Pokkaliibacter sp. MBI-7: one gene and its partners. The protein of the gene in region 3 interacts with the protein of the main gene of each other region in a pairwise test. Links are inferred from orthologs where the notes say so. Each region holds a gene or a part of one and is shown on either strand. Other genes may lie near its edges.

What was found.
Region 1: the proteins of secB (region 3) and secA interact in binary tests that used the Escherichia coli proteins (3 or more experiments, as listed by UniProt). The link is inferred for Pokkaliibacter sp. MBI-7 from one-to-one orthologs.
Region 2: the proteins of secB (region 3) and QCD60_RS16615 interact in binary tests that used the Escherichia coli proteins (3 or more experiments, as listed by UniProt). The link is inferred for Pokkaliibacter sp. MBI-7 from one-to-one orthologs.

The regions. Positions count from the first base shown.
Region 1 is NZ_JARVTG010000001.1:791,211-794,668, reverse strand. What follows is about bases 90-3,392. They hold secA (preprotein translocase subunit SecA), read left to right. Parts: upstream 90-441; coding sequence 442-3,192; downstream 3,193-3,392. Other genes in these bases: argJ (bifunctional glutamate N-acetyltransferase/amino-acid acetyltransferase ArgJ), read left to right, coding at 3,311-3,392; lpxC (UDP-3-O-acyl-N-acetylglucosamine deacetylase), read left to right, coding at 90-297. In the rest of the region: more of lpxC, read left to right, coding at 1-89; more of argJ, read left to right, coding at 3,393-3,458. UniProt on the Escherichia coli protein: Required for protein export, interacts with the SecYEG preprotein conducting channel.
Region 2 is NZ_JARVTG010000001.1:3,749,715-3,752,765, forward strand. The notes cover bases 100-2,995. They hold QCD60_RS16615 (response regulator), read left to right. Parts: upstream 100-1,134; coding sequence 1,135-1,857; downstream 1,858-2,995. Other genes in these bases: QCD60_RS16605 (SLC13 family permease), read right to left, coding at 100-370; QCD60_RS16610 (hypothetical protein), read right to left, coding at 520-924; QCD60_RS16620 (HAMP domain-containing sensor histidine kinase), read left to right, coding at 1,930-2,995. In the rest of the region: more of QCD60_RS16605, read right to left, coding at 1-99; more of QCD60_RS16620, read left to right, coding at 2,996-3,051. UniProt on the Escherichia coli protein: Response regulator member of the two-component regulatory system CpxA/CpxR which responds to envelope stress response by activating expression of downstream genes including cpxP, degP, dsbA and ppiA.
Region 3 is NZ_JARVTG010000001.1:2,189,933-2,192,965, reverse strand. Bases 31-2,908 are described here. They hold secB (protein-export chaperone SecB), read left to right. Parts: upstream 31-1,185; coding sequence 1,186-1,632; downstream 1,633-2,908. Other genes in these bases: trmJ (tRNA (cytosine(32)/uridine(32)-2'-O)-methyltransferase TrmJ), read left to right, coding at 2,738-2,908; QCD60_RS09825 (inositol monophosphatase family protein), read right to left, coding at 1,700-2,506; grxC (glutaredoxin 3), read left to right, coding at 878-1,135; QCD60_RS09840 (rhodanese-like domain-containing protein), read left to right, coding at 449-862; gpmI (2,3-bisphosphoglycerate-independent phosphoglycerate mutase), read right to left, coding at 31-134. Also shown: more of gpmI, read right to left, coding at 1-30; more of trmJ, read left to right, coding at 2,909-3,033. UniProt on the Escherichia coli protein: One of the proteins required for the normal export of some preproteins out of the cell cytoplasm. It is a molecular chaperone that binds to a subset of precursor proteins, maintaining them in a translocation-competent state.

The DNA of each region.
Region 1 (3,458 bases), 1.4 Mb from region 3 along the record:
ATTCTCGGCGGTAGCGTCGACAACGCGATCGTTGTTGATGACTACGGTATCGTGAATGATGGCGGCCTGCGTTACGAAGATGAGTTTGTAAAACATAAGATTCTTGACGCAGTTGGCGATCTGTATCTGTTGGGTCGTAGCCTGATCGGAGAGTTCAAAGGCTATAAGTCCGGCCATTTCCTGAACAACATGCTGCTTCGGGAGTTACTCAAGCATCGTGATTGTTGGGAGGTCGTGACATTCGATGCGGCTGAGCCTGCACCGATCTCTTATGCAGCACCTTTGGTGGCTGTGTGATATAAGCCGGCTTAATGCCGGCTTTGTCATCTTTCAAGGTGGCCAATCTTCAGCATGCCCCCCTGTTCTTACTAAGCCAAAGTTGCTATAACCTTGTGTTTCTTATCGGGATTTTCCGCCCTAGTCTGGTAACGATATTCGCTTATGATAGCCTCTCTAATTAGAAAACTCATCGGCAGCAAAAACGAACGTGAACTGCGCCGGATGGGAAAAATAGTCAATGCCATCAACGGTTTCGAAGCGCAACTTGGGTCCCTTGATGATGCTGCGTTGCAAGCCAAGACTGCTGAGTTCCGCTCCAGACTGGAGAAAGGCGAGTCTTTGGATCAGATTCTGCCAGAGGCTTTTGCTGTTGTGCGAGAAGCCTCCAAACGTGTTATGGGTATGCGTCATTTTGACGTACAGATGATTGGTGGTATCACTCTGCACGAAGGGCGTGTTGCTGAGATGCGTACCGGTGAAGGTAAAACACTGGTGGCGACACTGCCTGTTTACCTGAATGCCTTGTCTGGTAAAGGTGTACATGTCGTTACTGTGAACGACTACCTGGCACGACGAGATGCTGAGTGGATGCAGCCGCTTTATCAGTTTCTTGGCATGTCTGTCGGTATCATCGTTTCTGGCCAGGATCCAGAAATTAAGCGAATCGCCTATCGGGCAGATATCACCTACGGTACTAACAACGAATATGGCTTTGATTACCTGCGTGACAACATGGCCTTCTCCAAGGAAGATCGCGCGCAGCGGGGATTAAACTTTGCCGTCGTCGATGAGGTGGACTCTATCCTTATCGATGAAGCGCGCACACCTTTGATCATCTCCGGCATGGCTGAAGACAGTTCAGAACTGTACCGCAGTATTAATCGCCTGATTCCCATACTTAAATTTCAGGAGACTGTAGAGGAAGGCGAGGAAGTTGCTGAGCCTGGTCACTACACTTTGGATGAAAAACAACGGCAGGTTGAGCTCACAGAAGATGGCCATCAATATGTTGAGGAATGGCTGAGCCAGCAGGGGCTGCTGCCTGAGGGTGAAAGCCTGTATGCACCGCAATACCTGAGTCTGTTGCATCACGTACATGCGGGTTTGAAGGCACATGTAATTTTCCATAAAGACGTGGATTACATCGTTCGGAACGGTGAAGTCATCATTGTTGATGAGCACACTGGACGTACCATGGTTGGTCGCCGCTGGTCTGAAGGTATTCACCAGGCAGTGGAAGCGAAAGAAGGGGTTAAAATCAACCCAGAGTCGCAGACGCTGGCCTCCACAACTTTCCAGAACTATTTCCGCCTTTACAACAAACTGTCGGGGATGACCGGTACCGCAGATACTGAAGCATTCGAGTTGCGTCAGATTTACGGCCTGGACGTGGTTGTCATTCCAACCCATCGTCCGATCCAGCGTAAAGATATGAACGACTTGGTGTACCTGACGGAAGCTGAGAAGTTCAATGCTGTTATCGAGGATATCCGCGAGCAGACTTCAACTGGCCGCCCTGTGCTGGTAGGTACGGCCTCGATTGAAACATCGGAGTTGGTGTCACAGCAGCTGAATAAGCTGGGTATTAAGCACAATGTGCTCAATGCTAAACAGCATGAGCGTGAAGCATTGATTATTGCTGAGGCTGGCCGTCCAGGAGCTGTGACCATCGCTACCAACATGGCAGGCCGTGGTACCGACATCATGCTGGGCGGTAACTGGAAGGCGGAATTGAGTCTTCTTGATAATGTCACTGCAGACGATGAAGCGCGCGCCAAAGCGGAATGGGAAGAGCGCCACCAGCAGGTGTTGAGTGCCGGTGGGTTGCATATCATTGGTACCGAGCGTCATGAGTCCCGCCGTATCGACAATCAGCTGCGTGGTCGTGCAGGACGTCAGGGTGACCCAGGCTCCTCCCGCTTCTATCTTTCATTGGAAGACAACCTGATGCGTATCTTCGCTTCAGACCGCGTGCGCCAGATGATGGTGGCACTGGGAATGAAAGATGGAGAAGCGATTGAGCATAAGATGGTGAGTAATGCCATCGAGAAGGCACAACGTAAGGTGGAAGGGCGTAACTTCGATATCCGTAAGCAACTGCTGGAATTCGATGATGTTGCCAACGACCAGCGGCAGGTTATTTACCACCAGCGTAATGAGTTGCTTGAAGCGGACGACATTGCTGACACCATCAAGTCTATTCGTGTGGAGGTACTGTCGAATCTGGTCAGTGAGTTTGTGCCTCCCAATACGCTGGAAGAGCAGTGGGATCTTAAGGGGCTTGAAGAAGCTCTGGTGCGAGATTTCGACATCACTCTGCCATTGAGCCAGTGGCTCGAAGAGGATGAACATCTGCACGAGGAGCCCCTACGGGAGAAAATCCTTGCCGAGGTTCAGGGTGCCTATGATGTCAAAGAAGCTGTGGTTGGCGTATCAACCATGCGGAGCTTCGAGAAGCAAGTGATGCTGCAGGTGCTCGACAATTTGTGGAAAGAGCACCTGTCCACCATGGATCACCTGCGGATGGGTATTCACTTGCGTGGCTACGCGCAGAAGAATCCCAAGCAGGAATACAAGCGCGAGTCTTTTGAGTTGTTCCAGAATTTGCTGAGTAACATCAAGAAAGACGTGATCCGTATTCTCTCGCATGTTCGCGTCAAAACTCAGGAAGAAGCGGCTGCCGAAGCAGAGGCGCTTGAGCAGATGCGTCGTGCGGAAGCAGCCAGTCAGCAGATGGAGTATCAGCATGAGCAAGCATCAGCCATGGCTGATGAAACATCTGATGATGCATCCCAGGCTGACGGTAGTGACACGGAGCCGTTTGTACGTGAGCAGCCAAAGGTGGGACGCAATGATGCTTGTCCCTGCGGTTCAGGTAAGAAGTTCAAGCACTGTCACGGGCGCCTTGCCTGAGACGGGTAGCAGATAATACCAGCCGGGCTTGCCCGGCTGTTTTACATTAGCGCATCCCAATTTTGGTATTTTGTCCCAAGGATGCTGCCATTTTTCAAGTGATTGCGGGAGTGCTGCAATGGCTGTTGGACCAGAAACTTTTCCTCATATGTATCCAGTCGCTGGTGTAGGTATCGGCGTAGCTGAAGCGGGTATTAAACGGCCTGGCCGACGAGATGTGGTCGTTTTTTCTTTGGCAGAGGGCGGTGCCGTCGCTGGTGTATTCA
Region 2 (3,051 bases), 1.6 Mb from region 3 along the record:
CCATTGCGACTGGCGTAAAGATGGCAACCACAGGAGTGTTGTTGATAAATGCCGACAGAATAATTACTAGCAGCATTAAGCCAAACAGTGTTGAACGTAAACTCTGCCCACAGACTCGACTGAGAATCTCTGCCAGCCAGGCAACACAACCTGTTCGCTCAAGTGCAGCACTGAGCACGAACATGCAGGCGATGGTAACTGGGGCTGAGTTGCTGAATACCGCCAATGTTTCGTTTGGGCTAAGTATGCCCACAACCATCAATACAGAGACACCGATGCCAGCAACCATATCAGGCCCATGACGTTCGGTGACGAAAGCCCAAAGCATCCATATAAGAACAAAGGCGACAACTAACTGATGGTAGTCCATGACATCGAAGCTCAGGGCATAAGAGGAAACGGGGTTAGCCTAGAGTTGATGCGTTATTCTGTCCAAGAATATTTAATCAGATTTATATGTCTGATCAGCATAAATGATGGGTGACTATGTAAGAGTCACCCATGGGGTTTATATGAGTTCTAGTTGCTGCCCAGCTTTTTCAGTTCGCTCTGCAGCTGCTGGATACGTAAGGTCAACTCAGCTTTGTGCAATTCCTTTCTGGCTTTTACCAAGGCCTGTTGCTCTGGAGTAAGCATGGCGAACACCTCATCCATGACTTTGTGATCAATATCATGTTCCTGCTGGTGCAGATTTTCGCGTTCCGCTTGATGAGATGCCTGGATCGTTTTGATCTTGGCCAGTTGCTCTTCGGTCAGGTCCAGATCGCGAGTCATGTGCATGAAGTCGTTATCGTCATGAGCGCGAGGTGGAGGCGTACCCACATCATGTCCAGCCATTGGCACAGGAAGTTGCATGGGGGGCATGACAGGGACAGCACCACAGTTCTGAGTGATGGGCATTGGCTCGGCATGTACAAGAGACATGCTCAACAATCCAGCGGTTGCGGTGCTTAGCAGAAAGCTGAGAGATGGTTTCATGTGGGTAAGCTCCTCAGTTAAATGTTATGCAGCACAGTCTATGGAGGGCGGCGTAAACCGGGGTCATACCTGTGTAAAGGAGGGGTAAAACTTGTTGCATGGGCTGGCTAGCCCATTTGGTTATGTCAGAATGAGCGCAATTAGAGAGGAGTCCGTATGGCTACACTATTACTTGTTGAGGATGATGAAGGGTTGGCAGGCCTGCTGACCGAGTTGCTGGAGTTGGAAGGTTTTACCCTGTTACGGGCCAGGGATGGAGAAGAAGGTTTGGTGTTGGCGCGGAGTAACGAGGTTGATCTGGTCATCCTCGATATCATGCTGCCCAAGAAGAATGGTTTTGACCTGTTGCGTGAACTGCGCCAGGACAAGTCTACCCCGGTGATCATGCTGACTGCGCGTGGTGACGAAGTTGACCGTATCGTGGGTCTTGAAATGGGTGCGGATGACTATCTGCCTAAGCCTTGCAGTCCACGTGAATTATTGGCACGGATTCGTGCCCTGTTGCGTCGAGTTGATCTTGAGCGTCAAACAGCGGTTGAAACCACGACCTCATTGACGGGTGTTAAAACGATCGGCCTGTTGCAGATCAACCCCAAGTCCCGTCAGGTCAAGGCCGACAGCCGCGAACTATCGTTGACCAGTACCGAATACAGTTTGCTGTTTGAGCTGGTCAGCCATCCCGATGAATTGCTCAGTCGTGAAACCTTAAGTCGTACGGTCCTGCACAAACGCCTTCAGCCTTTTGATCGTAGTCTGGATATGCATGTCAGCAATCTGCGCAAGAAGCTGGGAGAGGGTGATGGGTTACCACGCATTGCTACTGTACGTGGTCAAGGGTATTTATTGAGTATGCCATCTGCACAGATGCGCAATGGCTGAGTGCATCAGTCTGATCAATCACCGCGCCTGATATTCCCATCGTAAGCGGCCCTGATACTGAGCGTGTATAGAATGGGAATACGTCTTTATTGGAAAGTGCTTCTGGCTGTGCTGCTGACCATGATACTGGTCAGCGTTGCCACATTCTTTATAGCGGATGAAGTACGACGCCAGCAGTTCGAGTCTGAAATCAACGTCGAACAGTGGCAGCATATGGGAGACGACCTGGTCTCCCGCTATCGCCGTGATGGTGAGCGGGTACTGACTGATGCATGGAATGCTGAAGGAATGGTCCTGCTCTCTCCTGCGATGCAGCCTTTGACCAATATCCCTATCCCTATCCCTCCTCCGCCCAGCAGGCATCGGGATGAAGAGGGGTGGCCAATGCCTCCGTCTGAGCAGATGGTGCCTCCGGCCAATGGTACTCCCAGTGACCGCGCTCCGGGCCCTCCGCCAGATATGGTGGGTAGAAGCTTTGTGCCTAATGGTGAGCCATCAGGTGGCCCTCCCATGCATTTTCGTGCCTGGCAGCATATCGAGCTGAGCGCCATGGATGATGGCAAGCCGTACTGGCTGGCTATCGATCAGGTCAAGCGTTTCGACATAGCGCAACGTAATCGCCTGCCCCTTTATCTTGCGATCGCTGTCGCTCTGGCGGCTTTCTGCTGTGCCATCTTGACCGGCTATATCACCCGTCCGCTGAAGGCGCTGAGTCGGGCAACCCGAGAACTGGCTGAAGGTAATCTGCAGTCACGCGTGGCTGAGAAGGTTTCCTCCAGAAGGGATGAACTGGGTGAGTTGGCGAAAGATTTCAATACCATGGCCCAGCGTCTGCAATTACTGCTGGAGGATCAGCAGCAGCTGTTGCGCGATATTTCGCATGAGTTGCGCACGCCACTGGCACGACTACAGATTGCACTCGAACTGGCCAGACATCGTGCAGCGGGTGTAGTCGAGCGCGAGCTGGATCGCATTGAGTATGAAGGCAATGCGATCAATGAGCTGATCGACGAAGTCCTGACACTGGTCAGGGCCAATCAACCGGCCGATGCATCGGAGCTGGTGGATGTGGCGGAGCTGTGGCTGGAAAGAGTGGAGCAGGCTCAACTTGAAGCAGAGGAGCGTGGCATACGTATCGATACTGTGCTGCGTGATCAGATTGAAGTGATCGGTCAGCGCCGCTGGTTGGGCCGG
Region 3 (3,033 bases):
AGAGAGTGCGGATTGTTCTTCCACAGACCGTTCCAGACGGGGGCCTTGGCTTGGTTGAAGGCACTGGATTCGGTGTGCTCGACGCCCCAACCATCAAGGATAATCAAGGCCACAGGTTTACGTTGTGCAGTCATTACGGTCTCACCCTTCCTATCTACACCCGGCTTGGCTTTCGGGAGCTGGCGCTGGTGTTCATCGCTGGCATTGTACTCTGTAAAGGACAGCCTTCATACCGCCCTGGTGCGCAGCACAATGGCACTGTTGCCGTTAATGTGTGACTGCTATGACCGCATTACCAATAGCCTCTGGCTTATGGGGCAATAAGGAGGCTCTGCTGGTATGGCGGGATGTGCAGTGTATACTGACGGCCATCTTTTTTGGGGAGGCAGCGATGGTTGTCACGGTGGTAGCTATGCTGCTTCACGCCTTCTCTCGAGCGGACTGAAGTATGGAACGTTATATCGAATTTGTAATGAAACACTGGGAACTGGCAGTAGCCTTTGCGGCGGTGCTGGGTTTACTGCTGTGGACCGAAAAGCGTAAAGGCGGGCCATCGCTCAGCACGCAGCAGGCAACCATGCTGATTAACAAGGAAGATGCTGTGGTGGTCGATGTTCGCCCACGTAAAGAGTTTGAATCCGGACATATCGTCAACAGTATCAATATTCCCGCTGCTGACTTTGACAAACGTGCTGATGAACTGAATAAACATAAGGACAAACCCATTATTGTAGTATGTGCGATGGGGCAGAGTGCTGGTGCGAGCGCCAAGACACTGCAGACGCGGGGTTTCGCGCGCGTGATGAAGCTGTCAGGTGGTATCGCTGAATGGAAAGGGGCCAACCTGCCCGTGGTTCGTTAAGTGTTGGGAGGGAGCATGCAAGCTGTCGAAATCTACACGACCCGTTACTGCCCTTATTGCATTCGTGCCAAGCAGTTATTGCAGCATAAAGGCGTGGAATACAAAGAGATTGCCGTAGATGGTGATAACGCGGCACGCCAGGCAATGATGCAACGTGCCCAGGGTCGTCATACGGTGCCACAAATTTTTATCGGCGAGGCCCATGTGGGCGGCTGTGATGATCTTTATGCGCTGGAGCGTGCCGGAAAGCTGGATACCCTGCTGGCAGGCTGATACTCTTTGAGCGTTTTTTACCTCTGAACTGCTTAGTGTAAGGAATTCTCATGGCTGACGAACAACAAGCCCAACAGCCCCAGTTTGCACTACAACGCCTTTATCTGAAGGACGTGTCCTTTGAGGCGCCGGGTGTGCCGCTGGTATTTACCAAGGCTTGGGAGCCCAAGGTTAAGCTGGATCTGAATGCCGGTGCTAATCATCTGGCTGAGGGGCTGTATGAAGTGGTGGTCAGCGTTACTGTGACCGTACAGAATGCTGATGAGACTGCCTTCCTGGTGGAGGTAGAGCAGGCTGGCCTGTTCGTGGCTCGTGGTATTGAAGGTGATGCACTGGAGCATACCCTGCATGCATTCTGCCCTAACGTACTGTTCCCTTACGCTCGCGAAGCGGTAGACAGCCTTGTTGTTAAAGGCGGTTTCCCACCGCTGATGCTGGCGCCAGTGAACTTTGACGCGCTGTACGCTGAACAGAAAGCCAAGGCTCAAGTTCAGTAATTTCCAGCGTTTCTGGGCAAATAAAAAACGGAGCTTGTGCTCCGTTTTTTATTTGGATTTATCAGGCTCAAGCCTGCAGATCGCTGGCTGCGCTCTGAAGGCTTTGGGTCAGTGCCTTGAACAGTTTCGGGCTGGCTGCCATGACATGGCCACTATTGCGATAGCTGGGGTTGCCATTCAGGTCACCCAGCAGAGCGCCGGCTTCCTGCAGCAGCAGCGTGCCTGCATCCAGTTCAATTTCGTTGCGGTTCAGCATGACGATGGCATCCAGCTGACCTGCTGCCAGTGCTGCCATTTCCAGCAGGGCGCTGCCACACTGATAGACATGGGCGTTGCCCATCATCAGCTGGCGCTGCACATTCAGATAAGTGCTGAGCAGGTGGCGATTGCTGATGACGTTGTCAAAAGTAATGCCGATCAGGGCCTTGTCGAGCTGAGCGCGATTGCTCAGACGAATACGGCGACCATTAAGCTGCGCACCACGACCGCGGCTGGCAGTGAACTCGTCACCGGTTACAGGGTTGATGACTAGTACGTGTTCAACTTTGCCTCTGATCTTGGCGGTCAGTGACAGTGCAAAAGAAGGCAGGTTGCGGCTGTAATTCAGCTCACCATCCAGCGAGTTGATTGTCCATTCGGCTTCGATGTGCTCGCCCGTGGCGGTCTGGATAACGCCACTGGCGCGACCGTTGATGCTGTGCTGAGGAAATGCCTTGAGGATGGTGCGGGCAATGCTTTGCTCAGCACGTTGGCAGGTTTCCATAACGAACTTGTTGACGTCCTGTCCTTCGGCACGAACCAAGTCCAGGCGTTCAAGTGAGCGTACAAGGTTTTCAGAGGCAATACGCGCGGCGCGTAAAGCAATATTCAGCATGGGCTGCATGGCAACAATTTACCGAGAAAGACTTACCAAGAAGGACCGAATTACCAATGACCGACGATTGTGATATCCGACTCATGATATCGGGGCAAGTGCGCAAGTATAACAAACTTCTTTCGACTCGCATCTGCCAAAGTGTGTCGAATGCGCCAATGATGTCGTCCAGTGGCGCATCTTTTTTTGTGGTTTGCTACAATAGCGCGCCATTTTTGTTGAGGTTTGAAAATGCTTGAGCGCGTCCGCATTGTTCTGGTCAATACGTCATTGCCTGCCAATATTGGTGCGGCCGCGCGCGCCATGAAAACCATGGGGTTGGCGCAGATGGTGCTGGTGGCGCCAAAGATATTTCCAAGCCCCGAGGCGGATACGCTGTCATCCGGCGCTACCGATATCCTTGCTCAGGCACGAGTCGTTTCTTCATTGGATGAAGCCATCGCAGGGTGCCGGCTGGTCATCGGTACCAGTGCCCGGTCACGTCATATTCCATGGCCGTTGCTCAATCCTCGTGCGGCGGCGGCGCA